Regions from separate parts of the Geodermatophilus sp. SYSU D00779 genome, predicted to be linked through region 2. Evidence: riboswitches for the same ligand, from Rfam matches in the RefSeq annotation. Region 2 holds a riboswitch; each other region holds the start of a gene.

Region 1 (7,452 bases), on a different contig from region 2:
ACCGGCGCCGGCCCAGTCCTCCGGCGCGGCGAAGACGCCGGTCGGTGCGGGGATCGCGCGCAGGTAGGCGAACAGCGGCCGCATCGCGTGCTCGATCACCAGCGAGTGCCGGGCGGTGCCGGCGGTGGCGCCCAGCAGCACCGGCGTCCCGGTGAGGGAGTCCTTGTCCAGGACGTCGAAGAACGTCTTGAACAGCCCGCTGTAGGAGGCCGAGAACACCGGCGTCACCGCGATCAGCCCGTCGGCGCCGGTGACCGTGTCGATCGCCGCGCGCAGCGACTCGTTGGCGAACCCGGTGACCAGGTCGTCGGCCAGGTCGCGCGCGTGGGTACGGAGCTCGACGACCTCCACCGTCGCGTCGTCCCCCCGCTGGCGCAGGGCGGCGACGGTCGCGGCGGTCAGCCGGTCGGCCAGCAGCCGGGTCGACGACGGCGTCGACAGCCCGGCGCTCACGACGGCCAGGGTGCGGGTGGTCATGCGGAGACCTCCTCGAGGGACGCCTGCCGGGCCGCCACGCGGGAGGCGTGGGTCGGCGCGTCCGGCACGTGCGCCGGCTTGAGCGCGGCGAACTCGCGGCGCAGCACCGGGACGACCTCCTCGCCCAGCATGTCCAGCTGCTCCAGCACCGTCTTCAGCGGCAGGCCGGCGTGGTCGATGAGGAACAGCTGCCGCTGGTAGTCACCGACGTACTCGCGGAAGCCGAGGGTCCGCTCGATGACCTGCTGCGGCGAGCCGACGGTCAGCGGCGTCTCGCGGGAGAAGTCCTCCAGCGAGGGGCCGTGGCCGTAGACCGGCGCGTCGTCGAAGTACGGCCGGAACTCAGCGAGCGCGTCCTGGCTGTTCCTCCGCATGAACACCTGCCCGCCCAGCCCGACGATCGCCTGGTCGGCGCTGCCGTGGCCGTGGTGCTCGAAGCGGCGGCGGTAGAACTCGACCATCCGGGCGGTGTGCTCCTTCGGCCAGAAGATGTGGTTGTGGAAGAAGCCGTCGCCGTAGTAGGCGGCCTGCTCGGCGATCTGCGGTGAGCGGATCGAGCCGTGCCACACGAACGGCGGGACGCCGTCCAGCGGCCGCGGGGTCGAGGTGAAGCCCTGCAGCGGCGTGCGGAACTGCCCCTGCCAGTCGACGACCTCCTCGTCCCACAACCGGCGCAGCAGCGCGTAGTTCTCCACCGCCAGCGGCAGGCCGTTGCGGATGTCCTGCCCGAACCAGGGGTAGACCGGGCCGGTGTTGCCGCGGCCCATCATCAGGTCGACCCGGCCGCCGGCCAGGTGCTGCAGCATCGCGTAGTCCTCGGCGATCTTCACCGGGTCGTTGGTGGTGATCAGCGTGGTCGCCGTCGACAGCTGCAGCGTGGTGGTCTGCGCGGCGATGTAGGCCAGCGTCGTCGTCGGCGAGGAGGAGAAGAACGGCGGGTTGTGGTGCTCGCCCAGGGCGAAGACGTCGAGCCCGACCTCCTCGGCCTTCTTCGCGATGGTGACGATCGCCTGGATCCGCTCAGCCTCGCTGGGCGTGCGGCCGTTGGTGGGATCGGTCGTGATGTCGCTGACCGAGAAGACGCCGAACTGCATGTCGGTCTCCGTTGGTTGAGAGTGCAACTACCGGCCCGTGCAACGTACCGCGGCCTGCGGTATTCCCCTCGTCCTGCCCCCTCGGAGGGAGGGCGGACGCCGGAGTGCGACGTCACTCACGTTTCCGATGTGGTTCCCGACATTGTCACGGGACGGTAACGCCGCCTACGGTGGCTGACGTCCGGTCGGTCGTCTCGTCCCCGCTCGGGGAGCCTGACCGGACGCCGCCGAGTCGTGTCCGCCACCAGCGGGCGCGAGCCGGGGACCCACCGCAGTACTGGGGTGAATCCCGCCCGCGTGCACGCCGCGCGGGCCGGTAGGGCTGCTTCCCGCCCGAACCCGTCAGCTAACTCGGTAGGCGGCTCACGGAAGAACGGAGCACCCGCATGCCCCGCCCACGGGCCCTCGCGGCACGCCGGCCCACCCGGCCACGCGCACTCCGCGCCTCTTCCCCGGCCTGCTGACCCGGTACCTGACCGCGCCCGCCGGCACCCCTCGTCCGCCGGCGTCCCCGTAGACCGCGCCGCACCGGGCTGTCCTCTGCCCTGAGGACCCTCCCGCGCGCCCTCTCGCCACGGAGCACCCCCACCTGATGGACACCAAGCAGTTCCCGGCCGTCCCGGCCCCCGACGCCCCCGTCAACCGGGGCGCCCGCCGTCGCCTGCGGCTGCCCACCCGCGGCCGCCGCCCGGCGATCCTGCTGGCCACCGCTGCCGCCGGTGCGATCGTCGTCAACACCGTCATCGGCGCGCAGCCGGCCGCCGAGGCCGAGGCCGAGACGGTGACGGCCTCGATGAGCGTCGCCGAGCAGCTCGGCATCACCGAGGAGTCGGCGCAGCAGCCGCTCGCCGCCCCGGCCGCCACCGAGCTGGCCCCGCTGCAGGACCTCGCCGCCTCCCGCAGCGAGCGTCAGGTCGCGGAGGCGCAGGCCGCGCAGGTCCAGGCCGCCGCCGAGCAGGCCGAGCTGGACCGCCAGGCCGCCGAGAAGGCCGCCGCCGAGCAGGCCGCTCGCGAGGCCGCGGAGCGCGCGGCCGCCGAGAAGGCCGCCGCCGAGGCCGCCGCCCGTGAGGCCGCGGAGCGCGACGCCGCCGCGAAGAAGGCTGCGGCTCCGGCGCCCGCCGCCAGCAGCTCGTCGTCCGCGGCGCGTGGCTCCTTCAAGGACTACGCGATGAGCAAGGTCGGCAGCGCCGAGCAGTTCAGCTGCCTGGAGAAGCTGTGGGGCAAGGAGAGCGGCTGGAACCCCAACGCGCAGAACCCCACCAGCACCGCCTACGGCATCCCGCAGTTCCTCAACTCGACCTGGGCCAGCACCGGCATCGCCAAGACGTCGGACGGCTACCGCCAGATCGACGCGGGCCTGATCTACATCGAGAGCCGCTACGGCAGCCCCTGCGGCGCCTGGGCGCACTCGCAGTCCACCGGCTGGTACTGAGCGAGGACCCCGTCCTCCCCACCCCTCGCAGGCTCGGGGCGGGACCCGAGACGGGGCCGCCTCCTGCCCCCCGGGCCGGAGGTCAGCAGCACCGAGGGCCGTCCCCGCACTGCGGGGGCGGCCCTCGGCCGTTCCCGGGCCGTGGTGGACTGCGAGGTGTGACCGTCCGCTCCGTCCCGTCCGCCTTCGTCCGCGCCCACACCCAGGTGCGGCGGCCCTCCTCGGTGCCGGAGGTCCGGCTGCACGTCGCCGACGACGTCGTCGCGCTGTGGGAGGCGATGGAGGCGGCGGACGGCGGGGCGGGGGAGACCCCGCCGTTCTGGGCCGCCGCCTGGCCCGGCGGGCAGGCCCTGGCCCGGTACGTGCTCGACACCCCGTCGGTGGTGGCCGGGCGGGCCGTCCTCGACCTCGGCTCCGGCAGCGGGCTGGTGGCGCTCGCCGCGCGCCTCGCCGGCGCCCGGTCGGTGCTGGCCAGCGACGTCGACCCGTTCAGCCGCACGGCGGTCGGCGTCAACGCCGGCCTCAACGGCGTCGGTGGGATCAGCGTCACCGGCGACGTCCTCGGCCGCGACCCGGTCGGCATCGACGTCGTCCTGGCCGGCGACGTCTGCTACGACCGGGAGATGACCGAGCGGGTGCTGCCCTTCCTCGACCGGGCCCGCGCTGGCGGCTGCGAGGTCTACGTCGGCGACCCCGGCCGGCCCTACCTGCCGCACGACCGGCTCGAAGGTGTGGCGGTCTACGAGATCGCGGAGACCGAGGGGCCCGGGCTGCGCCGCACGACGGTCTGGCGGCTGCCCTGAGCGGGACCGTGCACGTCGGGACGTCGGGCTGGAGCTACGACCACTGGGACGGCGTCCTCTACCCGCCGGGCACCCCGCCGCGGGACCGGCTGGCGCACTACGTCCGGCGCTTCGGCACCGTCGAGCTGAACGCCAGCTTCTACCGCTGGCCGCGCACGGCGACCTTCGCCTCCTGGCGCCGGCGGCTGCCCCCGGGCTTCCAGCTCTCGGTCAAGGCCCCGCGCGGGCTGACCCACGCCAAGCGGCTGTACGCCCCCGAGACGTGGGTCGGCCGGCTCACCGCGTGCTGGCACGAGCTGGGGGACAAGCGCGCCGTCCTGCTGGTGCAGCTGCCGCCCACCCAGGCCCGGGACGACGCCCGGCTCGACTTCTTCCTCGCCCTGCTGCCGGAGTGGGTGCGGGTCGCGGTGGAGTTCCGCCACCCCAGCTGGCACGACGAGGCGGTGTACGCCCTGCTCGAGCGGCACGGCGCGGCGTACTGCGTGATGAGCGGCGCCGGCCTGCCGTGCGTGCTGCGGGCGACCGCGCCGTTCGTCTACGTGCGCCTGCACGGCCCGGACGACGCCCACCTCTACGCCGGCTCCTACCCCGACGCCGACCTGCGCTGGTGGGCCGACCGGATCGGCGAGTGGGCGCGCGGCGGCCGCGACGTCTACGCCTACTTCAACAACGACGGGCACGGGCACGCGGTCCGCAACGCGGAGGCGCTGCGGGCCCTCGTCCAGACCTGAGTCCTGCCGAGGTGCCCGTCCGGCGCGCCGCTCGGGTCGCCGACCCGGACGGTCGGGGTCGCGTTGCTGACGGCGGTCCCCGGGGAGTGCTCCGCGGGTCAGGCCGGCGATGTGCCCGTGGGAGGGGGCGGCGTCCCGGGGGTGGCGCGGCCGGGCGCGGGTCGAGGCGGCGCGGGCGGTGGCAGGTCGGCGATCTCGCGCAGCGCGCCGCGGAGGTGCAGGAGCCCGTCGCGGCCGAGGAGTTCCTCGAGCTCGGCCTCGATCCCGGTGATCGTGTCGAACGCGGCCTGCAGGGCGTCCTGGCCGAGGTCGGTGAGGACGATGAGCTTGGCGCGCCGGTCGCTCGGGTCCGGGACGCGCTCCAGGTAGCCGTGGGCCGCCAGGTGGTCGACCAGCTCGCCCATCGCCTGCGGCGTCATCAGCGCCCGTTCGGCCAGCTGGGTGAGCCGGGTGCCGTCGCGGTCGATGTTCACGAACACCGCCGAGTGCGCCACGCGGATGGGGTGGCCGGCTGCGGCGACGCCCGCCGTGATGCGGGCCTCCAAGCGGGCGGCGGCTCGCTCCACGAGGTAGGTGGTGTTGGTCTCCGGCTCGCGCAGGCGACGTGGCATTGACATCCCTCCAGGAGGTCCCGACACTTATTAAGGCAGTCTGTATATCAGGCTGCCTGATGGCTTCGTTGCCGGCGACGTCACCACCGCCGCCCCTGGATGCAGGAGGACCCGATGCCAGAGCCGATCGCCACGCGTCCGGTGAGCCCGGGGTCGCGACCCGCCTCTCGCCCCGCCCCGTTCGCCGTCCGCAGCGACGAGGGGGAGCGTCTCGCCTTCGGGGACGCCACCCTCGTGGTGCGGGCCTCCGCCGAGAGCACGGCGGGTGCCTTCACGGTGTTCGAGGAGGTCCCGCCCCTGACCGACGTCGCCCGGCACGTCCACCAGCACGAGGACGAGGTGTACTACGTCCTCGACGGAGAGCACGAGTTCGACTGCGGGGACCGGACGTTCCGGCTCGGCCCCGGCGATCTCGTGTTCCTGCCCCGCGGCATCCCCCACGCCCATCGGCGCGTGGTGCCCCGAGCCGGGCGCCTGCTGAACATGACCACCCCAGCCGGCCTCGAGGGGCTCTTCCGCTTCCTGGCCCGGGCCGCCGGTGCAGGAGAGCTCGACGCCGCCGCCTACACCGAGGCCTCCACCCGGCATGGCGTCCGATGGCTCGGATGAGGGTTCGGCTCCCCGCCGCGGACGGTGCCAGCGCCCGGATGCGGCCCGTGCTGCAGGCCCTGGCGTACGGCAACGCGCTGGTCGATCTCTCCGGCGTGCTGGCGTACGCGGCGGAGGCACGCGCGCCCGGGCAGGACCGTCCGCGACCTCGCGGGGCGGCTCAGCAGGGAACGGGACCGGTGGGTGGTCCCTCGCCGACACCGGGGTCGGCCACGTCGACCGCAGGGGCCGACCGACCTGCTCCCCACCGCGGCGGTGCTCGACGGGTTCGGGGTGGTGGAGCCCCGCGCTCGACCGGGTGGTCCGGGCGCTCGCGCCGATGGCCCGCCCGGTCGGCCACCGACCGCTGCACCCCGGGAGCTGGGTGGCCGACCACCTGCGTCCGCTGGACGTGGGGGAGCGATCCGCCAACGCAGCAGGGGCGTCCCCTGGTGGGCCGCGCACGGGCACCTCGGGTGTGCACCTGGGTCCGCCGGGTCCATCCCTCGCTCGTCGTCCGCACCCGGCCGCGGGTGGCGCGCGCGGCCAGCAGCCCGTAGCCGAGCACGTTGGGCACCAGCGCGACGGTGTGGATGCCGGCCTGGACGGCCGGGCTGGCGACGTCGAGCCCGACCGGTGCCAGGACGTAGTGGCCGAGGAACCCGCCGGTGTACGGCTCGCCACCGGCCCGCTCGCGCAGCGCCAGCTCCAGGTCGGTGAGCGGGCACGGCGCCCCCGCCAGGTTGACCGCGAAGATCGCCGCGGCCACCGGCGCGTGCACCCACAGCAGCCGGGGGTGGCGCAGGGCGACCAGCGCGCCGGTCACCATGAGGACGACGGCCAGCGCGTGCACCACCGCGACCAGGTGCGCCCACAGCACGCACCCAGCCTGGCACGCCGGGAGCGCGCCGGGGACCTCCCGGCGGGAGGATGGGGGCATGAGCGAGAGCGACGCGGGCGGCCGCGAGAGCGGGTCGGGCAGCCGGGTGAGCCGGTCGGTCGAGGAGTTCGTCGGCCAGCTGCGCAGCTTCACCGACCGAGCACGCGGCGCGGTGCCGTTCTCGCTGCCGCGGCTGCCCTCGCCACCCGGCGCGCTGTCGGCGGCCCAGCTGCGCGCCATCGACCGGGCGGTGCGCAGCCAGCGGCAGCAGATCGCGGCGATGACCGCCCAGCTGCAGGCCTTCGACGAGCAGCTGGCCGTCTTCGAGCGGATCCTCGACCCGCTGGTGGAGTGGAGCGCGACCTGGGCGCGGCTGGAGGAGTCGGTGGCCGACCTGGTCCGCCGTCCCGGCGACCCCGACGACGGGACGACGCCGCGCGCCTGAGCTACCGCTGGTCGCGCCGCAGCGGGTGGTCGGCCGGTACCTCGACCAGCACGATCCGCACGCCCTCGGGGTCGGCGACCCACGCCTCGACCAGGCCCCACGGCTCGGTCCGCGGGTCGCGCAGCACCGTCGTCCCCGCGGCGCGCAGTCGCCCCACCTCGGCGGCGACGTCGCGCACCTGCACCCACAGCGCCAGGCCCCGGGCCGGCTCGTCGCCGGGCCCGGAGACCTCGAGCAGACCGTTGCCCAGGAAGAACACCACCCCGGGGTGCTCGGTCGGGCCGAACTCGCGGTACACCGCCAGCCCCAGCACGTCGCGGTAGAAGGCCTGCGACCGCGCGGGGTCGACCGGCCGGAGGAGCACCCGGCTGCTCAGCACGTCCACCCGGGC
Region 2 (7,452 bases):
CGCGAGCGGGGCACCGGCACGACCGCCGGCGTCCCTGCGCCGGCCACCGGGCGCGTCACCCGCCTGCCGTACCCGGCGGCGGAGCGGGACCGTCCCTCCCACCCTCGACGACCTGCTCGAGGACCACCTCGCACCCGGCGCGGACCCGTGGCCCCGGGCCCAGCGGTGCCCACGGACCCGTCCGGCCACGCCAGCACACCCAGGAGGTGCGCGATGTCGATCGCCACCGGTGGTCCACCGGACGCCGCCACGGAGCCGACCCCGCAGCAGGAGGCCCGGCGTCGCCGCACCGTCGTCTGGGTCGTCTCGCTGGCCACCCTCGGGCTCGTCTTCGACGGGTACGACCTGGTCGTCTACGGCACCGTCGTCCCGCTGTTCCTCGCCGATCCCGGCCAGATCGGGCAGGTCACACCGGCCGTCGCCGGCGCACTCGGCAGTTACGCGCTGTTCGGCGTCCTCGTCGGCGCCCTGCTCGCCGGCAGCGTCGCCGACATCGTGGGTCGCCGCGCGGTCATGCTCACCGCGTACGCGTGGTTCTCCGTCGGCATGGGCGTGACCGCGGTGATGAACAGCACCGGCGGGTTCGGGCTCATGCGGTTCCTCACCGGCATCGGCGTGGGGGCCCTGGTGGCGACCACCGGCGCCCTGGTGGCCGAGTACGCACCGCCGGGGAGGAAGAACCTCGCCAACGCCATCACCTACTCCGGTGTGCCGATCGGGAGCCTGCTGGCCGCGCTGCTGGCGATCCTGCTCCTGGACCGGATCGGCTGGCGCGGCATGTTCTGGATCGGTGCCCTCCCGCTGGTGACCCTGCTGCCGCTGGCCTGGCTCAAGATGCCCGAGTCGCCCAGCTGGCTGGCGTCCCGCGGTCGTGTGGACGAGGCCCGGAGGGTCTCCGAGCGGACCGGCGTGCCGATCAGCGCACCTGCCACGCCGGTCGCCACGACCGCGGCACCGGGGCGGCGGGAGCGGGCCGGCTTCGCGGGCCTGTTCGGGCGCGAGTACTGGTTCCCCACCGTGGTGCTGGGGCTGATGAGCGCCACCGGGCTGGTCCTCGTCTACGTCCTCAACACCTGGCTCCCCGAGCTCATGGGCCGCGCCGGGTACTCGACGCAGGGCTCGCTGTCCTTCCTGCTCGTCCTCAACGGCGGCGCGGTCGTCGCGGCCCTGCTGGCCTCCCGGCTCGCCGACCGGTTCGGGCCCAAGATGGTGGTCGCCGCGTCCTTCCTGCTCGGCGCGGTCGCCCTGCTCCTGCTCACCGTCGACGCCCCGCTGGCGCTGCTCCTGCTCTTCGTCGCCGTCGTCGGGGCGGGCACCAGCGGCACGCAGATCCTCATCTACGGCTTCGTGGCGAACTACTACCGCCCGAACGTGCGCGGCGCGGGGGTGGCGTGGTGCGCGGGGTTCGGGCGGCTGGGCGGGGTCGCCGGCCCCCTGGTGGGTGGTCTCCTCGTCGCCGCGGGGCTCGGGCTGGAGGCGATCTTCTACGTGCTGACCGGCATGGCGGCCTTCGGTGCGCTCCTGACCCTGCTGGTGCCCGTGGCCCGGCGGGGAGGCGCGGCCAGGGCCGTGCCGGTGGAGCCGACCGTCGCACCCCAGCCCTCGCCCGGGCGATGAGCGCCGGTCGCGCGGACCCGATCGCGGGAGCGGCCGGCCCGGCGGTCCCCTTCTCGTCCAGGGAGGCGAGCAACGGTGTATGAGCGGATCCTGGTCGCGATCGACGCGCACCCGACGGAGGAGAACGCCTCGGCGATCCGGCGCACCGAGCAGATCGGCACGCTGACCGGAGCCACCGTGCACGTGCTGCACGTGGCCCGGGGGCACATCGTCCCGGAGGACATCACCGGTGCCTCGGCCCGTCTCGGCGTCTGGTCGGCGGACGACGACGCCGAGGATGCGGACCGGGCCGCGGTGCAGCAGCTGGTCGACCGGCTGAGCGCCGCCGGCATCGACGCCCACGGGGAGATCGTCGTCGCCACGGAGCACGACGCCGCCGACGTCATCCTGCAGCGGGCCGAGGACCTCGACGTGGACCTCCTCGTCCTCGGCCACCAGCACCACCGGGGATCCCGGACCGCGGAGCGGGTGATCCACCGGCACCCGCCCTACTCGATCCTGCTGGCCCGGCCACCCCAGGAGGAGCGGCGACAGGGGGTCCCGCCGGTCGACCGCCCCGGCTCCACCCGCTGACCCGGGGGTGGCCCCGACCGGCCCGGGCGGGGCAGGCGCGCGACGATCCGGGACGGCGACGCCCGCGGCCGGCTCCGGGGTCGGGTCGCGGCGGCCCGGGTGGCACGCGCCGACGCAGCAGGGCGGCGCCCGCGGTTCCCCCCGCCCGTGCACCGGACACGGCCTCCTCCGCACGGCGACCAGACGGGAACGGAGCACATGGGACCCCAGCGCGCCGACGACGACGCCGGGACCGGAGCGGCGGTGCGTGAGCACCTGCTCGAACGCCCCGTCCGGCCCCTGCCGGGCCCGCGCCGGCTGCTGCGGGACGCCGGGGGCGTCTACGCCGCCAACGGGCTCATCGGCCTGGTCTTCGCGGCCACCGGCCCGGTCGCGGTGATCCTGGCGGTGGGCGCGCAGGGCGGGCTGTCCCAGCGGGAGCTGGCCTCGTGGGTCTTCGGCGCCTTCTTCCTCAACGGCGTCCTCACCGTCGTGGCGTGCTGGCTCTACCGGCAGCCGCTGGCCTTCTTCTGGACGATCCCCGGCACGGTGCTCGTCGGGCCGGCCCTGACCCACCTCACCTGGCCGCAGGTGGTCGGCGCCTTCTCCGCCACCGGTCTGCTCGTCCTCCTCCTGGGGCTGAGCGGGTGGGTGCGCCGGGCCATGGCGGTCGTCCCCATGCCGATCGTGATGGCCATGGTCGCCGGGATCTTCCTGCGGTTCGGGATCGACCTGGTGCACTCCCTGCGGGACGACGTGGGGATCGCCGCCCCCATGGTCCTGGCCTTCCTGCTCCTCAGCGCGCTGCCGCGGCTGGGGCGGCGGATCCCGCCGATCATCGGGGCGCTCGTCGTGGGAGCGGCGACGGTGCTGGTGTCCGGCCGGTTCCGCCCCGCCGGAGCCGCGGAGTGGTTCGCCGCGCCGGTGCTGCAGGTGCCCGAGTGGTCGCTGCAGGCGGTGCTGGAGCTGGTCGTGCCGCTGGCCATCACCGTGCTGGTGGTGCAGAACGGCCAGGGGATCGCGGTGCTGCGGGCCGCCGGACACGCGCCACCGATCAACGTCGTCACCGTCGCCTGCGGCGCCTGGTCGCTCCTCACGGCGGCGGTGGGCACGGTGTCGACCTGCCTGACCGGGCCGACGAACGCGCTGCTCTCGGCGTCCGGGGAGCGTTCCCGGCAGTACACCGCCGGGATCACCTGCGGCCTGCTGGCCATGCTGTTCGGTCTGTTCGCGCCGCTGTTCACCAGCGCCATGCTGGCCACGCCGCCGGCGTTCATCGCCACGCTCGGCGGCCTGGCCCTGCTGCGGGTGCTGCAGGGGTCCTTCGTCGCGGCGTTCAGCACCCGCTTCACCCTCGGCGCCCTCGTGACCTTCGTGGTGACCGTCGCCGACGTGACGGTGCTGAACGTCGGGGCCGCCTTCTGGGGTCTGCTCGCGGGGTTGGCCGTCTCCGGGCTGCTGGAGCGCCCGGACTTCTCCCCGGCCCCGAGCTGAGCGCCGGTCCCGGGGATCGGCGACCGCCGCTGGTGCCGACCCTCCCGGGCCCATCCGTGGCGGACCGGCCCGGGCCGCGCGCACGGTCGGGGATCAGCCGCCCGGGGCGGGCCGCTCCCGCCCAGCTCGGGGCGGCGTCCACGGTGGCGCGGTGGTCGCCTGCTCGAGGTACCGGAGGGCATCGCCCACCGTCGTGAACCGCGCCCAGTCGTCGTCGGGGACGAGCACGCCGAACCGGTCCTCGGCCGCGACGAGGACCTCGGCCATCGCCAGGGAGTCGAGGCCGAGGTCCTCGGTGAAGGACTTCTCCGGGGCGATGTCGGCGGGGTCGGTGCCGGCGACCGTCCGCAGGACCTCCGCCGGCCCCTCCTCCAGCTCGTCTCGCGTCATCAGGGTGCTGCCTCCGGTCGGTGGCGGGGCGTCCCGTGGCTCAGCGGGGTGCGGGAGCGGACGCCCGGAGCGCCTGCTGCACGTCGTACTCGTGGATCCAGCCGAAGTCCTCCGGGAACCTCGCCACCTTCGCGTCCCGCATCCGGGCGACCGGTCCGTCGGGCAGGTGGAGCAGGGAGTTGGTGACCCAGGAGCTGCGCTGGATCGCGCGTGTGCGGGCCCGGCGGAGCGTCTGGTACCGGGAGAACACCGGCTCCAGATCGTCGCCGGGCCGGGCGCCGGCGACCAGCGCGGCCAGGGCGAAGGCGTCCTCGATCGAGGTGTTCGCACCCTGTCCCTGGTGCGGCAGCATGCCGTGTGCGGCGTCGCCGAGGACGACGACCCGGCCCCGGTACCAGCGCAGCAGGGGGCGCACCGTGAACAGCCCCCACCGGATCGGGCTCTCGGCCGCTCTGATCATCTCGGTGACGGCGCGGTGCCAGCCCCGGAAGGACGCGACCGGGACGTCCTCGTGCACCTCGGCCACCGTGCCGTCGTGCAGCCAGGTCGGCGGGCCCTCCACCACCGCGAAGAAGTTGACCAGCTCGCCGGCACCGCCGATCGCGTAGTGCAGCAGGTGCGCGTCGGGGCCCATCCAGAACTGGATCGCGTGCGGATCGGGCAGGGAGGGCAGGTTCTCGGTGGGCACGATGCCGCGGAAGGCGCTGGTACCGGAGTAGACGGCGTCGTCCGCACCGGTGACCCACCGGCGGACGGTGGACCGCACGCCGTCGGCGCCGACGACCACGTCGGCGCGTGCCACCCGACCGTTGGCGAACTCGAGCACGACCGAGTCGCGCTCCGGGACGAGATCGGTCAGCCGGCAGCCCAGGTGCAGGTGCTCGGCGCCGAACGCGCCGCTGAGGGTCCTCTGCAGGTCGGCGCGGTGGATGCCGAAGTACGGCGCACCGAACCGGTCCACGTAGGTACCGCCCTCGGCCACCGGGTGGGCGGCGATGCGGCTGCCGTCCTGCCAGTGGCGGTAGACCAGCTCCGTGGGGATCGTCGAGGCCGCGGCCAGTTCGTCGAGCAGGCCCAGCCGGGCGTACTCCCGGGTGGCGTTGGCCGACAGCGCGATCGCCGCACCGATCTCGGTCAGTTGCGCGGCCTGCTCGAACACCTCGGCCCGCACACCCCGCTCACGCAACGCCAGGGCCAGGGACAGTCCCCCGATGCCGGCGCCGACGATCGCCACCCGGAGGTCGGGATCCCTCATGCGGCTCGACGCTAGCCAGTGGGCGCGGTCCCGCACAGGTGCGCCGGCCGGGTGGGACGAGGGCCGAGCCGGGCCGGGCTCGACCGGCGTGCGCTGTCATCGGTCACGCCGCCCGAGGTGTGCACCCAGCCGGTCCCGGACCGTGAGCGCACGGCCCGGGAGGGGTGACGGCACTGCGGCCGCCGGCCGTCTCTCCGCGCTCCGTTTGCTGTGACCCACGTCACAACCTACGGTCAGGCCGCCCGCATCCGCGGGACGGTCCGGTAGCACGCCGAGTCCTGCCGCTGGCCGGGCCGACCTCGACTCACCTCAGGCAGGAACGGGAGATCGCAGGACCTCCGGGCCGCCTCAGCGGTCCTCGGGGTGAAGCCGTGCTCCCCACGGCCGGGCAGTCCTCCCGCCCGAACCCGACAGCTCATCCCGCAGGCGCGCTCGGAGGATCTCATGCACCAGCACATCCTCGGCATGCGTCGTCCCGTCCGGGCGGTGCTGCCCCTCCGCCTGGCCGTCGTGGCGGTCCTGGCGCTCGCCGTCCTCGCGGTACCGGCCCCGGCGAGGGCGGACTCCGACGCCTCGACCAGTGCAGCAGTGGACCTGTGCGCGACCGTCGCCTCGCGTGCCGGTTTCACCGGCGACCGGCTCGTCACCGCGGTCGCGGTGGGCATGGGGGAGTCGTCCTGCCGTGCGGACGCGCAGAACGCGAACGGCCCGACGAAGGGCTGTCCGAACGGCTCGGTGGACCGTGGTCTCTGGCAGATCAACAGCTGCTGGCACCCCTCGGTCTCCAAGAGCTGCGCCTACGACGCCCAGTGCAACGCCAACGCCGCCCATCGGATCTCCGCCAAGGGCACCAACTTCAAGCCGTGGGTGGCCTACACCAACGGCTCGTACCGGAAGCACCTGGAGGCGGCCCGGGCCGCGGTCGGCCGACTCAGCCGGACCTAGGTCCCCGGGTGAGGCACCTCACCGTGCCCGGACCCGGGACCCGTCGGCAGGGCACGCCGGCGGGATCGGCGTGCCCTGCCACGGCGGACCCACCCGACCGATCCCGCCGGCCCGGTGGGCCGAGCCGGACCCCCGCGCCGTCTCCCGGAGCCGGGTCGCAGGCCCTCCTCCGCCCCAGCCGGCGCAGGGCCACCAGGGCTCAGGGGCGGGGGAGCGGCGGCAGGGTGGGCCGGGACCACGGACCGGCACGCGCGCTGACGAGGCCGGGTCCGAGCCGCTGGACCGGCCTCGTCACCGGCGCACTCCTGCTGGTGCTGCTCGCTGCGCCGGCTCGGGCGGCGTCGGCGCCGCAGCAGTGTGCAGCCGGCTCCGTCCGGCTCACCTTCGACGACGGGCCCTCCGCGACCGCCACAGCCGACATCCTGGACACGCTGGCGGACCGGGGCGTGGAGGCGACGTTCTTCGTCACCGGCGAGATGGCCGCTGCCCGACCCGACCTCGTCCGTCGCGCCAGCCAGGAGGGCCACCGGATCGGCAACCACTCGTGGAACCACCCGAGGCTCACCACGCTGGACCAGGCGCAGGTGGAGTCGCAACTGCGACGCACCAACGAGGTCATCGAGCGGGCCACGGGGCGCTCCCCCGGGGAGTGGCGCCCGCCGTACGGGGACACCAACGGCGTCGTGGAGGCGGCCGCCCGGCAGGTCGGCCTGGACGCGATGGTGTTGTGGACCGTCGACCCCCGTGACTGGGCGGACCCGCCGGCGACGACGATCCGGGACCGGGTGCTGCGGGACGTGCGGCCGGGGAGCGTCGTGCTGTTGCACGACGCCACGGGGCACAACACCCCCGCAGCCCTGCCCATGATCCTGGACGGGCTGGCCGAGAGGGGGTACTGCACGCAGTGAGGCCCCCCACCAGGCCGCGGAGCGCCGGAGCGGTCAGCGCCTTCGCTGCGCGCTCGCCGGCACGAGCCCCTCGCTGTAGCGGGTGGCGACTGCTCAGGAGCGACACACCGACGGCGCGGCGATGGCCGCACGGCGCGGGGTCGGCTGCAGCGACCGGAGCGATGCCGGCCGGATCCCACGGAGCCAGGTCGGCGACGAGTCGGGCGACGGTGGGGGACGACCGAGACGGTCGGTGGAGGTCCCCTGGCCGCGGGGCCGGCGACGCCACTGGCGTCGGCGGCGCTGACCGGC
Region 3 (7,452 bases), on a different contig from region 2:
GCCGCGCTCATGGTGGTCAGCGGGGTCACCCACTTCACGACCCCCGGCTACTACCGGGGCCTGGTGCCGTCGTGGCTGCCGGCGCGGTCCGCGCTGGTCGCGGTCAGCGGGCTGGCCGATGTCGCCGTCGGCGTCCTCGTCGCGGCGCCGGCGACCCGCCGGACCGGCGGGTGGGCGACCGCCGCGCTCATCACGACCTACCTGCCCGCGCACCTCGAGCCGCTGCGCCACCGGCACACCGCACAGCGGGCGTTCGACCGGCCGGTCGGCGTCGCGGCGCGGGTGCTCGTCAACCTGGGCTACGTCGCCTGGGCCGCGGCGGTCGCCCGGCGGGCTACCGGTCGACCGCGTACCGGGTGAACAGCACGCCGTCCTCCTCGAGCACCTGCACCAGCCGGGGGCGGACGACGTCGCTCAGCGCGCCGGCCAGCAGCCGGTCCGGGCTGCCGACCAGCGCCGGGGTGATCGACAGGTCCAGCTCGTCGACCACCCCGGCCGCCAGCGCCGCGGACAGCAGCGCCGGCCCGCCCTCGCACAGCACCTGCTCCAGGCCCCGCTCGGTGAGCGCGTCGAGCGCGGTGGGCAGGTGGACGTCGTCCTCCCCGCAGACCAGCACGGCCACGCCGGCTTCGGCCAGGGCCGCCCGCCGGCCGGCGTCGGCGGCCGCGCAGGTGACGAGCAACGTCGACGGGACGGCGAGCCGGTCGCCGGGGGCCAGCGACGCCCGTCGGGAGACGACCGCGATCGGCGCTGACTCCGGCCGGCCGAGCGACGTCCGCAGCCGGCCGACCTGCGCGTCGGCGTCCACCGGGCGGTAGCCCTCGGCCGCCGCCGTCCCGTGCCCGACCAGGACGACGTCGGCGAGCACCCGCAGGGTGCGGAACACCCGCTTGTCGCCGGGGGAGCCGAGGCCGCCGCTGCGGCCCTGCACCGTGACCGAGCCGTCCAGCGAGGCGACGAAGTCCACCCGCAGCGACCGCCCGGCCGGCAGCCGGTACGCCTCGACCAGCGCGTCGTCGTCCAGGTCGGGCGCCGGATCGGGCAGCAGCCGGCGCACGTCAGGCGGTGGTCAGCACGGCCGCGCTCTCCGCCGGCATCGTCACCGTGGTCCCGGCGAGGCCCGGCTCGTCCCCGGTGGCGAGGAGGACGCCGGTGGCCGCGCGGTCGAGGTCCACCTCCCGCGCGTCGCCGGACAGGTTGGCCACCACGCGCAGCGCGCCGCGGTGCACGACCAGCCAGCGGTCCTCGTCGTCCCAGGCGACCTCCACCCGCGACAGGTCGGGGTCGACCAGGTCGGGGTGCTGCCTGCGCAGCGCCAGCAGCGCCCGGGTGGTCGCCAGCAGCCGGGCGTGCGGCTCCCGCTCCACCTCCGACCAGTCCAGCTTGGAGCGGGTGAAGGTCTCCGGGTCCTGCGGGTCGGGCACCTCGTCGGCGTCCCACCCGTGCTCGGCGAACTCGCCCTTGCGCCCCTCGGCCGTCGCCCGGCCGATCTCCGGGTCGGTGTGGCTGGTGAAGAACTGCCACGGCGTCGAGGCGCCCCACTCCTCGCCCATGAAGAGCATCGGGGTGAACGGGCTGGTGAGCACCAGCGTCGCGCCGACGGCGAGCAGGCCGGGGGAGAGCGACGCCGAGACGCGGTCGCCCACCGCGCGGTTGCCGATCTGGTCGTGGTCCTGCAGGTACCCGAGGAACTTCCAGCCCGGCAGCAGGGCGGTGTCGACCGGCCGGCCGTGGTGCCGGCGGCGGAAGCTGGACCAGGTGCCGTCGTGGAAGTACGCGCCGGTCAGCGTCTTGGCCAGCCCGGAGAGGCCGGCCGCGGCGAAGTCGCCGTAGTAGCCCTGGCCCTCACCGGTGAGCACCGAGTGCAGCGCGTGGTGGAAGTCGTCGCTCCACTGGGCGTGGATGCCCGTGCCGTTGGCCACCCGGGGGGTGACCATCCGCGGGTCGTTGAGGTCGCTCTCGGCGATGAGCGTCAGCGGCCGGCCGAGCGCCACCGACAGCCGGTCGACCTCCTGCGCCATCTCCTCGAGCACGTGGGTGGCGCGCTCGTCGACCAGCGCGTGCACGGCGTCCAGCCGCAGCCCGTCGACGTGCATGTCGCGCAGCCACATCAGCGCGTTGTCGAGGATGTAGCGCCGCACCTCGTCGGAGTCAGGGCCGGAGAGGTTGACCGAGCTGCCCCAGGTGTTCGCGCCGCCCTCGCTGAAGATCGGCATGAACAGCGGCAGGTAGTTCCCGGACGGGCCGAGGTGGTTGTAGACGACGTCCTGGAGGACGCCGAGGCCGCGCCGGTGGCAGGCGTCGACGAAGCGCTGGTAGGCCGCGGGGCCGCCGTAGCTCTCCTGCACCGTGTACCAGAGGACGCCGTCGTAGCCCCAGTTGTGCGTGCCGTCGAAGCCGTTGACCGGCAGCAGCTCGACGAAGTCGACGCCGAGGTCGACGAGGTGGTCGAGCTTCCCGACGGCGGCGTCGAGGGTGCCCTCGGGCGTGAAGGTGCCGACGTGCATCTCGTAGACCACGCCCCCGGCCAGCGGGCGGCCGGTCCAGGCGCGGTCACCCCACTGGTAGGAGGCCGGGTCGTGGCGGCGGGACAGCCCGTGCACGCCCTCCGGCTGGCGGCGCGAGCGCGGGTCCGGCCGGGGCGTGTCGTCGTCGCCGAGCAGGAAGCCGTAGTCGGCCTCCGGGCCGGCCTCGACCTCGGCGCGCCACCAGCCGCCCTCCTCCCGGCGCATCTCGTGCACCGACCCCTCGACCTGCAGCCGGACCCGCTCCGGGACCGGCGCCCAGACGGCGAACTCGACGGCAGCGGACATGCAGGGGCCTCCAGGGGGAGATCGGGGTCGTCATGCGGACGGTCCGGGGGGTCATGCCCGCGCGGGCGGTCGCCAACCACGCGTTCCCGGCGTGCCGTGCGCCACGGGGCATCCGGACCGTCGTGGTGTCCTTACCGTGCGCACCAACCCGTGCCGGAGGGCACCACCCCGCCCCCGAGGGGCTCGCCGCGGTGGCGCTGTCGGTCGTGCTGGTGCGCATCCTGCCGCTGGAGCGGTTGCTCAACAGCGGCGTCCCGCTGGCCGACACCCCGGGCTCCCCGGTGGCCGCGGCCGTCGAGGGGCTGGTCGCGGCGACCGCGGTGGGCGCCCCGGCCGGGCTGCTGCCCGCGGTGATCGCCGTCCGGGCGCGGGTCATCGACGCCATCCGCTTCTGGAGGAGGACCCCGTCCTCCTCACCGCTCGCGAGCTCCGCGCGGGGCCCTGCAGCGGGGCCGTTCCAGGTCGTCACCGGCACCCGGCGGCCGGGGGAGGACGTCCCCCGGCCGCCGGTCCGCCTCACGGCAGCTGCAGCACCTGGCCGACCGCGATGCGGTCCGGGCTGCTCAGCTGGTCGTCGTTGGCGGCGTACAGCGCCTGCCAGCCACCCGCGACGCCCTGCTCCGACGCGATGCGGCCGAGCGTGTCACCGGCCTGCACCGTGTAGGTCCCGCCGGCGGCCGCCGGCGCGGGGGCGGACACCAGGGCCGGCGCGGCCGGAGCCGCGCCCGCCTCGGGGGCGGAGGGGTCGAGCGCCTTGCCGCAGGTCGGCCAGGCACCCGGGCCCTGCGCGTCGAGCGTGCGCTCGGCGACGGCGATCTGCTGCGCCTTGGTGGCCAGGTGGGCGTTGGGCGCGTACTCGTGGCCACCGAAGGCGGCCCAGGTGCTCGCGCTGAACTGCAGGCCGCCGTAGTAGCCGTTGCCGGTGTTGATGGCCCAGTTGCCGCTGGACTCACACTGGGCGACGGCGTCCCAGTCGTTGGGGGCCGCTGCCGAGGCCGGGGCGGCGAGGACGCCGAGGGAGACGGCGGCGGCGCCACCGAGCACCACGGCGCCGCGGCGCAGGGCGCGTGCGGGCATGCGGGAAGAGGACGAACGCATGGGGGACTCCCGATCCGCCGCCTGCGAGGTGAGCTGTCGGGTTCGGAGCGATCGGTGCCCCGGCCGTGCGCACACGGCTTCACCCCGAGGTGCCCGGCCGGACCGGCCGGACACCGAGATGGGTCCCCCACCCCCGTCCTGGCTGTGCAGGAGGTACGGCGGCCGACGGACGGGGTTCGGCGGATCGGCTCCGGCACCCGGTCCCGGATGGGGGGTGCCGGGACAAGGTAACGGTCAGGTCACGGCGCTTCACCTCGTGCCGCAGGAGCAACGGCGGTGACACGGCCGGCCGTCGGGACCGGGACCGGGCAGATCACCTGGTCACGTCCCCGCGGGCGCACGTGCACCCGCGGGGACGTGAACTGCGTCTCAGTCCACCGGTCCTGGCCCGGACCCGGCGCCCCCCTGCAGGGTCCCGCCGCGAGCCTGCGAGCGGTGGGGGCAGGGGGGCCTTCCTCAGTCGCGGACCAGCAGCGCGACCGGCAGCCGCTCGAGCAGCCCCGCCACCGGCAGCCCCTCGGCGTCGGAGACGAACCGGCCGCCGGTGAGCAGGTCCCGCCAGGCGCCGGTCGGCAGCTGGAGCGCGGTGTCGCCCCAGCCGACGATCGACAGGCCCACGGGCAGCCGGGTCGCCACGGGCACCACACCGCCCCGGTCGAAGGCGACCACGTGGTCGGCGGCGACCCCGGTCGCCGCCACCGGCTCGTACCCGGCGAACCACTCGGGGTGCTCCCGCCGCGCCCGCATCACGCGGGAGACGACGAGCAGCTTCGCCGCGCCGGTCTCGTCGACCGGGGGGACCTCACCGGCGTCCAGCTGCGCCAGCAGCCGGCGGCGCTGCTCGTAGTCGACCGGACGGCGGTTGTCCGGGTCGACCAGGGAGAGGTCCCACAGCTCGGTGCCCTGGTAGACGTCGGGGACGCCGGGCATCGTCAGCTGCAGCAGCTTCTGCGCCAGCGAGTTGGACCGGCCGAACGGCGCGATGCGGGCGGCGAACCGCTCGATCTCGGCGTTCGTCCGCTCGTCGTCGTAGGCCGCGTCGACCATCTCGTGCAGCGCCGTCTCGAACTCCTCGTCGACGTCGGTCCACGTCGTCGACGTCCCCGCCTCGCGGGCCGCCTTCTCCGCGTAGCCGTGCGCCCGCTCGCGGGACAGCGGCCAGGCGCCCACCAGGTTCTGCCACACCAGGTGGGCCAGCGGCCGGTCGGGCAGCGGGTGCCGGGTCAGCAGCCCGCGGACCAGGTCGGCCCACTCGGCCCCCAGCTCGGCGAGCACGGCCAGCCGGGCGCGGGTGTCCTCGCTGCGCTTGGTGTCGTGGGTCGACAGCGTGGTCATCGACCGCGGCTTGCGCTCCACGCGGCGCTGCTGCGCCTCGTGGAACTCCTGCACCGTGCTGCCGAACCGCGCCGGGTCGCCGCCGACCTCGTTGAGCACCACGAACCGGGCCCACCGGTAGTAGGCGCTGTCCTCGACCCCCTTGGCCATGACCGGACCGCTGGTCTGCTCGAAGCGGGTCGCCGCCTCGGTCCCGGCCTGGGAGAGCACCGGGTGCAGCGCATCGAGCGCGGCGCCGAGGTCGGGACGGCGCTCCCGCACGGCGACCACGGTGGCGTCGAGGTGCTCGCGGCCGTCGGGCAGGTAGGTGCGGTAGACCGGGAAGCTGGCCAGCAGCTCGGCCAGCGCCTCGGTCTGCTGCTCGCGGGAGATGCCGGGCAGCTCGCCGATGACCCGCACCAGCCGGGCCACCTCCGAGCCGAGGATCCCGTCGGTGACCTCGCGCTTGCAGTCGTGCACCAGGTGCGCGTAGTCGACCGGGGCGCCGGTGAGCTCGGTGTCCAGCGCGCTGAGCACCGTCTCGCCGGCCGGGTCGACCAGCACGTCGTCGACCTCGGCGAGGGCGTCGTAGCCCGTCGTCCCGGCGGTCCGCCACGACTCCGGCAGGTCCTCCCCGGGCTCGAGGATCTTCTCCACCACGGTCCACCGGCCGCCGGTGGCCTCGGCCAGCCGGTCGAGGTAGCCCTTGGGGTCGGCCAGGCCGTCGGGGTGGTCGATGCGCAGCCCGTCGACCGCGCCGGCCCCCACCAGCCGCAGCACCAGGTCGTGCGTGGCCTGGAAGACCGCCGGGTCCTCCGCGCGCAGCCCGGCGAGGGTGTTGATCGCGAAGAACCGGCGGTAGTTGAGGTCCCGGTCGGCGCGCCGCCAGTCGACCAGCTCGTAGTGCTGCCGGTCGTGCACCTCCTGCGGGGTGCCCTCGCCGGTGCCCGGGGCGATGGGGAACCGGTTGTCGTAGTACCGCAGCTCCCCGTCGACGACCTCGAGCTTCTCGACGTCGTCCGCCGACCCGAGCACCGGGATGCGCACCCGGCCGCCGCCGAAGTCCCAGTCGATGTCGAACGCCGCGGCGTGCGCGCTCTCCCGGCCGTGCTGCAGCACGTCCCACCACCACGGCGCCTCCGCCGGGTCGGCGACGCCCATGTGGTTGGGCACCAGGTCGAGCACCAGGCCCAGCCCCTGCTCGTGCAGCGCCGCGACCAGCCGGTCGAAGCCGGCCTGCCCGCCGCGCGACTCGTCGATGTGCGCGTGGTCGACGGTGTCGTAGCCGTGCGTGCTGCCCGACGCCGACCGCAGCAGCGGTGAGGCGTAGGCGTGACTCACGCCCAGGTCGGCGAGGTAGCCGGCCAGGGACGCGGCGTCGTCCAGCGTGAACTCGGCGGTGACCTGCAGCCGGTAGGTCCCGGTGGGGACGTCCCGGCGGCGGGCGGCGCTGTCCAGCGGCTCGGACACGCTCACGACCGCCGGGGCGCGCTGAGCACGACCATCGAGCGGTCCTGCACCGTCACCGTCTCGCCGGGCTTGAGCTCCCGCGCCTCGACCTCGCCCATCTCCGCGGTGTCGAGGACGACGGTCCACGCGGCCACGGCGTACTCCTCCGCCGGCAGGGTGAACTCGATCGGCTCGTGGTGGGCGTTGAACGCCAGGTAGAAGTGGTCGTCGACCACGTACTCCCCGCGCTCGTCGGTCTCCCGGATGCCGTGCCCGTTGAGGTACATGGCGATCGTCTTGGCGTAGCCGGCGTCCCAGTCGTCCTCGGTCATCAGGTCGCCGGACGGGGTCAGCCAGGCGACGTCCTGCACCGGGTCACCCTCGCCCCGGCGCACCGGGCGGCCGTGGAAGAACCGGCGGCGGCGGAACGTCGGGTGGTCGCGGCGGACCTTGGTGACCAGCTTGGTGAACTCCAGCAGCCCCTCGTCCACCTCGTCCCAGTGGATCCAGGTCAGCGGCGAGTCCTGGCAGTAGCCGTTGTTGTTGCCCTGCTGGGTGCGGCCCAGCTCGTCGCCGTGCAGCAGCATCGGGACGCCCTGGCTGAGCATCAGCGTGGCCAGGAAGTTGCGCCGCTGCCGGGCACGCAGGTTCAGGACCTTCTTGTCGACGGTCGGGCCCTCGACGCCGCAGTTCCAGCTGCGGTTGTGGCTCTCGCCGTCGTTGTTGCCCTCGCCGTTGGCCTCGTTGTGCTTCTCGTTGTAGGAGACCAGGTCGTTGA
Region 4 (7,452 bases), on a different contig from region 2:
TCAGGTGGGCGTGGCCCTGCTTGCCGACGGTCGGCAAGCTGCGGCTGGACCCGGTCCCGGCTGGCCCTGCACCCGCTCGGCTCGGTCCGGACGGCCGTTCCCCGCGGTCGTTGCCGGCGCTCGGCAAGGTCGGTGTGCACCAGCTGACCGGCAGCGTCCCTGGCCCGGGCCGGCGTCCGGAGGGCATGGTCGGGTCCAGCCGGTCGGGACCGCGAGGCGATCGTCGTCGAGCGATCGCCCGCCGGGTCCCGCGGTCACCGGGAGCCGGCGTTCCCGGCCACAGACCTGAACCGTACGAGACCCCACCGGAGGAACCAGGTGTCCATCGCCACCGGGGACGCGGACGTCGTGTCTGCTGAGTCCGTCGTCGCTCTCCCGACCCTCGCCGACCGCTGCGACGCGTCCGCTGTCGTAGGCGGCCCCGACAGCAGGACCGGACGGGGCGCCTGCGGTGCGCAGGCACTCATCCGTGCCGTGCTGCCCAGCGGCGAGGACCTGGTCTTCTGCGCCCACCACGGCCGGGAGCACGAGGTGGCGCTCGCCGCTGCCGGTGCGACCGTCCACGACGGGACGGGCGCGATAACCCGCCCAGCCCGGCGCCCGACCAGTGGAGACGTCGGTCAGGGGTCGTCGTCGCGGACTCACTCCCAGGGCAGCCGGCTGCGGGTGCCCCAGTAGTCCTCGGGGTCCTGCGGCTCGACCAGTCCGCCGACGTCGAGGCCGGCGACCCGGGGCGCGTCCGCGTTGCTGGTCAGCTGGGCCACGGTCACCGCGCCGCTGAGCACGACGTCGCACCACGGCCGGGCGAGCGCCGCCCCCAGCGCGAGGGCGTCGACCCCGACCCCGTGCTCCCGCGCGGCCGCGGCGAGCGGGCTGTCGGCCGGCAGCCCGTGGTCGGTGAGGCGCCCGTTGGCGACGCCCTCCTTGACGACGACGCGCAGGCCGGCGGCGTGCGCCTCGGCCAGCGCGTCGCCTGCGGACGGCTCGAGCAGGTTCCAGGTCGACTGCACGCTGGAGAACAGCGGCCGACCGTCGACGGTGAGCTCCAGGCCGCGGCGGACGGTGGCGGCCTGCTCCGGCCCGGAGGTCGAGAACCCGATCTCGGTGCCGGCGTCCCGGACCTCGGCCAGCCGGCGCTGCAGCGGCTCGTCGTCCCACAGCGGGCTCTCCGCGGTCAGCGAGTGCACCTGGTAGAGCCGCAGCCAGGGGCCGAGCAGCTCGGTGCTCTCCCGGTACTGGCGCTCGAACGCCGCCGCGGTGTGCTCCTTGACCTCGTGGCGGTCGGCGTCGGTGCGCCAGTCGCCGGTGTACCGGTAGCCCCACTTGCTGGCGACGAACGGCACCTGCTCGCGACCCTGCAGCCAGGAGGCGAGGAACTCCTCCGCGCGCCCGTAGGAGCGGGCGGCGTCGACGTAGCCGATGCCCAGGGACGCCGCGGTGTCGAGCAGCTCGGAGGTGCGGGCGCGCAGCGCCGCCGGCGTGCGGTCGGCGGGCAGGTCGCGGTCGCGGCCGAGGGTGATGTAGGCCGGCCGCCCGACCGCCGCCAGGCCGAGCCCCAGCACCGCGGTCGAGGTGCCTCCGGTCATCGTCGTCCCCTTCCCCGGGTCAGCCCTGCACGTGCACGTCGAGCACCAGCGGCAGGACGCCGGACGACGGACCCACGTGCAGCCGGAAGGCACCCGCCTCGGTGGCCCACCGGTGGGCGGCTCCGTCCCAGTGCTGGTAGGCGCGCTCCGGCAGCTCCACCGTCACCGCCACCTCCTCCGCCGGGTCGGCCTCTGCCACGGCGAAGCCGGCCAGCCGGCGGACCGGCCGCTCGACCGCGCCGTCCGGCCGGGCGGCGTAGACCTGCACGACCTCCCGTCCCCGCCGGCTGCCGGTGTTGCGCAGCCGCACGGTGACCGCCGAGGTGCCTCCCTCGGCGGACAGGTACTCCCACGTGGTGTAGCCGAGACCGGAGCCGAACCGGCACCGCGGCTCCCGGCCGTCGCGGTCGTGGCCGCGGTGCCGACGAACAGGCCCTCGTCGTAGCGCAGCGTCCCGTCGACCGGTCGCGGGGAGAGCAGGCCCACCTCGTCGGCCGGCCAGGTGACCGGCGGCCGGCCGCCGGGCTCGACGGCCCCGAGGAGGACGTCGGCGAGGGCGTTGCCGCACTCCTGCCCCGGGAACCAGGTCAGCAGCACCGCCGCCACCTCGCCGGCCCACGGCAGCAGCACCGGGGCCGGAGTTGACGACCACCACCGTGCGCGGGTCGGCCTCGGCCACCCGGCGGACCAGCTCGTCCTGCCGGCCCGGCAGCGCGAGCGAGGTGCGGTCGAAGCCCTCGCTCTCCACCTCCTCGGTGGTCCCCACGACGACGACGGCCACGTCGGCGTCCCGGGCCAGCGCCACGGCCTGCTCCAGCTCGGCGTCGTCGTCGGTCTCGCGGGCCATGTTCACCTGGACCGTCACCGACTCCACGGCCGTGCCCTGGACGCCCCCGGCCGCCTCCGGTACGTGTCCGACGACGACCTCGACCTCCTCATCGGCCCGCAGCTCCACGGCCACCGACTCCTGCGGGCGCCGCATCATGCCCTCGACCGCCGACTCCGGCACCTCCCCGGCGCGCACCGCCGCGACGAGGGCGTCCCCCCAGGAGCTCCGCGGACCCGGCATCACCAGGTCCAGCAGCCCGTCCCCGGCCGCGGCGCTCGACGCGGTCGACGTCCCAGGTCGCGGCCAGCGCCGTGGGGGAGGGGACGTTCGCGGAGGAGTCCCGCTCGTCCCAGCGCTCGCCGCGGACGCCGGCCGGACCGTCGGAGACCACCAGGCGGCGCAGCCCGACGGCCGGCTCGGGGGGCGGCGACCAGACGTCCGCGCCGGTCAGCAGGCGCGCCTGCTGCTCGAGGTCCAGCCGCTCGAGCCGCTCGCGCAGGTCGTCGTCGTGCACGGGGGCGTTCCCTCCTCGGCGGGGGCGGGCCACCGCAAGGTCTAGTTCGGTCCGACGGGCGCGGTCAACCGGAGCGCCGTGCGCCGGGCGTCGTCCCTCGGGCAGGGTGGTCCCCGTGAAGCTGCTGCTGCCCGACTCCGTCCCGCTCGACCCCAGGCTGCCCGAGGGGGTCGACGCGGTGCGCTACGACGCCGCGGCCCCGGTGCCCGAGGAGCACCTGGACGCCGAGGCGCTGGTGGTGTGGGGCAACGGCCTGGACGACCTGCGCGCCGTCGCCGGCCGGATGCCGCAGCTGCGCTGGGTGCAGACCCTGGCGGCCGGGCCGGACGTCGTCCTGAACGCGGGTTTCCCCGACGACGTCGTCGTGACCTCCGGCGCGGGCCTGCACGACCGGCCGGTCACCGAGCACGCCCTCGCCCTGGTGCTCGCGCTGCTGCGCCGGCTGCCGGAGGCGATCGCCGCGCAGGCCGGGCACCGCTGGGCCGACGAGCTCGGCGGGCTGCAGCCGCTGCACCCCGACGGCCGGGTGACCACCCTGCTCGGCGCCCGGGTGCTCGTGTGGGGCTTCGGCAACATCGGTCAGCACCTGGCCCCGCTGCTGCAGGCCCTCGGTGCGCAGGTGCGGGGCGTGGGGCGCAGCGCGGGGGAGCGGGCCGGGTTCCCCGTCGTCGCCCAGGACGACCTGGAGGACGAGCTCCGGCAGACCGACGTCCTGGTGATGATCCTGCCCGCCACCGAGGCCACGACCCACGCGCTGGACGCCGCCCGGCTGGCCGCGCTGCCGCGGCACGCCCTCGTCGTGAACGTCGGCCGGGGGACGACGGTCGACGAGCCCGCCCTCGTCGCCGCGCTCACCGAGGCGGGCATCGCCGGCGCCGCGCTGGACGTCACGGAGGTCGAGCCGCTGCCGGCCGACTCCCCGCTGTGGGACGCGCCGAACCTGCTGCTCACCCCGCACGCCGCCGGCGGCCGGCCGGGGGGGGGGGGGGGGGGGGGGGGGGGGGGGGGGGCGGGGGGGGGGGGGGGGGGGGGGGGGGGGGGGGGGGGGGCGGGGGGGGGGGCCGGGGGGCCCCGGGGGGGGGCCCCCCCCCCCCCGCGCCGGGGGGGGGGCCCCGCCCGCGGGCCGGGCCGGGACTCAGCCGGCGTAGTTCACGTGCACGTGGTCCATGTGGTTCGCCGTCGCGCTGCCGCGGTCGGCCATGGCCTTCCACACGCCGTCCGGCGAGGTCAGGATCCGCTGCTGCCAGATGACGTACTCGACGCCGAGCTCGTCCCAGTGGGCGATGTGGTACTCGGCGATGGCGTCGCCGAGGGCGGCGTCGGACGTGACCATGTAGTCCAGCGCGAGGCCGGACGGGTGGCCGTTCGGGTCGGTCGCGCTGGCCCGGGTGCCGCCGATGGTGATCGAGTCGGCGCCGGGCACCTCGCTGACCACCCGGTTCGCCGCGGCCTGCACCTGCGAGGCCACGTCGCCGGCGCTGTTCGTGATGCGCGCGGTGGCCGCGGGAGCCGCAGCGGCCACCGGGGCCGGAGCGGCCGCCGCGGCGAGCGGGACGACCACCGACGCGGGCGCCGCGTTCCCCGCCCAGCCGGCGGCGGGAGCCGGAGCGGCGGCCGCCGGGTCGGCGGTGTGCAGGACCTGCCCCGGGAGGATCACGTTCGGGTCGGCGCCGATGACGTCGACGTTGCGCTGGTACAGGTCGCGCCACGACTGGCCGTGGGCGGCGGCGATCGTCCCGATCGTGTCACCGCGCTCGACGGTGTAGCCGTCCTCGGAGGCGTGGCGACCGTGGGTGTCGGCGTCCTCCGGGCTCGTCGCCGGAGCGGCGCTCGGCGCGGCTCCCGGCGTCTCGGCGGCGGCCGCCGTGGTGCCGTCGGTCAGGCGACCCCCGCAGGTCGGCCAGGCGCCGATGCCCTGGCCGGCGAGGACCTTCTCCGCGATCTCGACCTGCTGGGCGGGGGTCGCCAGGTCAGCGCGGGGTGCGAGCGCCGTGCCGCCGTATGCGGCCCAGGTCGACTGGCTGAACTGGAGCCCGCCGTAGTAGCCGTTCCCGGTGTTGATGCTCCAGTCGCCGCCGGACTCGCACTCGGCCACGCCGGTCCAGTCGTGGGTGGTGGCGGCGAGGGCCTGGGCCGGGGAGCCCAGGACGCTGAACCCGACGACGGTGGCGCCGGCGGCGACGGGCGCCTTGGCGAGGGCCTTCTTGGTGCGGACGTAGCGGGGTGCGCGGTGCTTGGCCATGGTGATCTCCGATCACCGCCGGCGAGGTGAGCTGTCGGGTTCGGGCGATCGGTGCCCGGCCGCGGTCCGCGGCTTCACCCCGAGGCGGTCCTCCGCTCGAGTCGTGCGGCTCGAGTCGTGGCGCGCCGTGGTCGTGGGTCCCCCACCCCTGCCCTGGGATCTGGAGGGCGACCGGTGGGCAGGGTTTGGCGGACCGGCGCCGCGCTCTCTCGTTTGCTGAGCGCACACGAAAAGCTACGTGCAGTCATGTGCATTGTCGTCGTGACGCCGGTCACAAACCGGCTCCGGAACCGGCGCGCCGCAGGTCGGCGCGGCGTGTCGCGCCGGTGTAGCCGTGGTCACCCCTGACCGCTCGCCGCACGGCCTCCCGCCCCGCGGCGAGCGGTCAGGAGGAGGGACGGTGGGCGTCGAGCCAGGCGACGACGTCGGCCAGGACCTCGTCCCTCTCGGGCTCGTTGTGCGGCTCGTGGAACAGCCCCTCGTAGGTCCGGAGCGTGAGATCGGGGGAGCCGGCGTGCGCCCGGACGACCTCGCTGGCGGCCGGCGGCACCAGCCGGTCGGCGGTGCCGTGCAGCACCAGCAGCGGCACGGTCAGCGAGGGCAGCCGCCGGGGCATGGCCAGCGCGGCGGTCATCAGCTCGGCGCCGGTGCGGGCGACCATCCGGCCGTTGTGGTTGAGCGGGTCGGCCCGGTAGTCGCGGACCACCTCGGGATCCCGGCTGACCGCCTCCGCGTCGAGCCGCAGGACGCCGAGGTCGGGCAGGACGCGGGACAGCAGCGGCGCCACGGTCCGCTGGACGGCGTTCGCGGCACTGGTGTCCAGCGCGGCCGCGGAGATGACGGCGCCGGCGACCCGGGCGTCCGGCGTCCCGGTCAGGTACTGCAGCGCGATCAGCCCGCCCAGGCTGTGCCCGTAGACGAACAGCGGGACGCCGGGGTGCTGCTCGCCGGCGGACCGCACCAGCTCGGCCACGCCCTCGACGGCGGCGGCCATGCTGCCGATGTTGCCGCGGCGGCCCGGGGACCGGCCGTGGCCGGGGTGGTCGACGGCGTGGGTGGCGTACCCCGCGGCGGCCAGCCGCTCGGCGACGTGCCGGTACCGGCCGCCGTGCTCGTGCGCGCCGTGCACCAGGACGACCGCGCCGACCGGGTCCTCGACCGTCCAGGCCTGCCGGTACAGCCCCGAGGCCAGCGTGCCCTCGGTGTGGATCGGGGGCGGGGACCCGCCGGGACGGGCAGCAGCCATCGGGAGCCTCCTGTGCGCACGGACTGCGGGCATCCTGCAGGAGCCCTGGACCGGTGCGGCCGGGCGGCCGGTCCTAGGTTGGACACCATGCCGACCACGTCGCCGGGGACCGCGCCCGGGGAGACCGTCAGCGACCTCGGCCTGCCCGCGCGGGCGGTCACCGCACTGGCCCGGGCCGGGATCACCACGACCGCGCAGCTCGCCGGCCTCACCCGGGCCGACCTCCGGGCGGTCAACGGGCTGGGCCCGGGCAGCATCGCGGCGATCCGCCGCGTCGTCCCGGAGCCGCCCGGCCGCACGCCCGGGGGCCAGCGCGAGGAACGGCTCCCTCCCCCGGACACCCACCCGGACGACGAGGAGTCGCCCGCCGCGCCGGCGATCCCGTCGTTCGAGTCGCTGCGCAGCACGCGCCGCCGGACGACGGTGGACCTCATCGTGCCCGCGACGCCGCCCCCGCCCGAGCCTCCGCCGACCGCGCCCCGGCCGCCGGACTACGCCGACCTGTGGCGCCTCGGCGTCCGGGTCGGGCAGGCCGTCGCGACCCTGCCGGTGCGGCTGGCGCTGTGCGCCGTCCGGGAGCCGGTCCGCCGGCTGCGCCGGCTCGCCAGGGGATGAGTCCGCCGCCCGGCGGGGTACCCCGGGGGTCATGGACACCGAGAGCACCCCGCCGCGCGACGACGGCCCGCAGGAGACCGCTCCCCCGCTGCCCGACGACCCCCGCGTCCCGAGGCTCGAGGACGCGGAGTCGACACGGAGCACCGAGCTCGGCGGCGCCGCCCCCGCCGTCGGACCGGAGTCGACGGAGCAGCCGGAGACCGACTGAGGCCGTCACCCCGCGGTGCGGCCCCGGTTCCGCGCTCTGACAAGCTCGCCGCCTGAGCACCCCCACCGTCCAGGAGGACCCGTGCGCGCCGCCCAGATCACCACCCTCGACGGCCCCTCGGCCATCTCGGTCGTCGACGTCCCCGAGCCCGACGCGGACGCGGGTGTGCTGATCGACGTGCACGTCGCCGGGGTGACCTTCCCCGAGGTGCT

Evidence for each region. Region 2 has a riboswitch for cyclic di-AMP ahead of ACI79G_RS10370 (hypothetical protein). Riboswitches for the same ligand answer to the same signal wherever they lie in the genome.
Region 1: it holds a riboswitch for cyclic di-AMP, as region 2 does, so the genes downstream of both, ACI79G_RS08920 (aggregation-promoting factor C-terminal-like domain-containing protein) here and ACI79G_RS10370 (hypothetical protein) in region 2, are expected to answer to the same signal.
Region 3: it holds a riboswitch for cyclic di-AMP, as region 2 does, so the genes downstream of both, ACI79G_RS09605 (transglycosylase family protein) here and ACI79G_RS10370 (hypothetical protein) in region 2, are expected to answer to the same signal.
Region 4: it holds a riboswitch for cyclic di-AMP, as region 2 does, so the genes downstream of both, ACI79G_RS01080 (LysM peptidoglycan-binding domain-containing protein) here and ACI79G_RS10370 (hypothetical protein) in region 2, are expected to answer to the same signal.

The regions. Positions count from the first base shown of each region.
Region 1 covers NZ_JBJGZQ010000009.1:3,556-11,007, reverse strand. Annotated here, with positions in the region: gene ACI79G_RS08930 (FMN reductase) at 1-477, opposite strand, end outside; gene ACI79G_RS08925 (LLM class flavin-dependent oxidoreductase) at 474-1,571, opposite strand; cyclic di-AMP (ydaO/yuaA leader) riboswitch at 1,787-1,947, shown strand; gene ACI79G_RS08920 (aggregation-promoting factor C-terminal-like domain-containing protein) at 2,164-3,003, shown strand; gene ACI79G_RS08915 (class I SAM-dependent methyltransferase) at 3,162-3,806, shown strand; gene ACI79G_RS08910 (DUF72 domain-containing protein) at 3,815-4,537, shown strand; gene ACI79G_RS08905 (MarR family winged helix-turn-helix transcriptional regulator) at 4,636-5,148, opposite strand; gene ACI79G_RS08900 (cupin domain-containing protein) at 5,263-5,757, shown strand; gene ACI79G_RS08895 (DUF2784 domain-containing protein) at 5,918-6,616, opposite strand; gene ACI79G_RS08890 (hypothetical protein) at 6,675-7,061, shown strand; gene ACI79G_RS08885 (VOC family protein) at 7,063-7,446, opposite strand.
Region 2 covers NZ_JBJGZQ010000010.1:150,212-157,663, forward strand. Annotated here, with positions in the region: gene ACI79G_RS10345 (MFS transporter) at 214-1,617, shown strand; gene ACI79G_RS10350 (universal stress protein) at 1,693-2,190, shown strand; gene ACI79G_RS10355 (benzoate/H(+) symporter BenE family transporter) at 2,389-3,663, shown strand; gene ACI79G_RS10360 (acyl carrier protein) at 3,757-4,053, opposite strand; gene ACI79G_RS10365 (FAD-dependent monooxygenase) at 4,094-5,308, opposite strand; cyclic di-AMP (ydaO/yuaA leader) riboswitch at 5,604-5,751, shown strand; gene ACI79G_RS10370 (hypothetical protein) at 5,753-6,253, shown strand; gene ACI79G_RS10375 (polysaccharide deacetylase family protein) at 6,565-7,161, shown strand.
Region 3 covers NZ_JBJGZQ010000009.1:160,344-167,795, reverse strand. Annotated here, with positions in the region: gene ACI79G_RS09620 (DoxX family protein) at 1-360, shown strand, start outside; gene ACI79G_RS09615 (dihydrofolate reductase family protein) at 335-1,057, opposite strand; gene treZ (malto-oligosyltrehalose trehalohydrolase) at 1,059-2,813, opposite strand; gene ACI79G_RS09605 (transglycosylase family protein) at 3,330-3,890, opposite strand; cyclic di-AMP (ydaO/yuaA leader) riboswitch at 3,915-4,082, opposite strand; gene treY (malto-oligosyltrehalose synthase) at 4,368-6,695, opposite strand; gene glgX (glycogen debranching protein GlgX) at 6,698-7,452, opposite strand, start outside.
Region 4 covers NZ_JBJGZQ010000001.1:232,658-240,109, reverse strand. Annotated here, with positions in the region: gene ACI79G_RS01105 (DUF7455 domain-containing protein) at 319-678, shown strand; gene ACI79G_RS01100 (aldo/keto reductase) at 642-1,586, opposite strand; gene ACI79G_RS01095 (fibronectin type III-like domain-contianing protein) at 1,606-1,854, opposite strand; partial or broken gene ACI79G_RS01090 (glycoside hydrolase family 3 protein) at 1,749-2,433, opposite strand; partial or broken gene ACI79G_RS01085 (NAD(P)-dependent oxidoreductase) at 3,213-3,881, shown strand; gene ACI79G_RS01080 (LysM peptidoglycan-binding domain-containing protein) at 4,065-5,171, opposite strand; cyclic di-AMP (ydaO/yuaA leader) riboswitch at 5,173-5,292, opposite strand; gene ACI79G_RS01075 (alpha/beta hydrolase) at 5,557-6,417, opposite strand; gene ACI79G_RS01070 (DNA-directed RNA polymerase subunit alpha C-terminal domain-containing protein) at 6,505-7,032, shown strand; gene ACI79G_RS01065 (hypothetical protein) at 7,064-7,240, shown strand; gene ACI79G_RS01060 (NADPH:quinone oxidoreductase family protein) at 7,322-7,452, shown strand, end outside.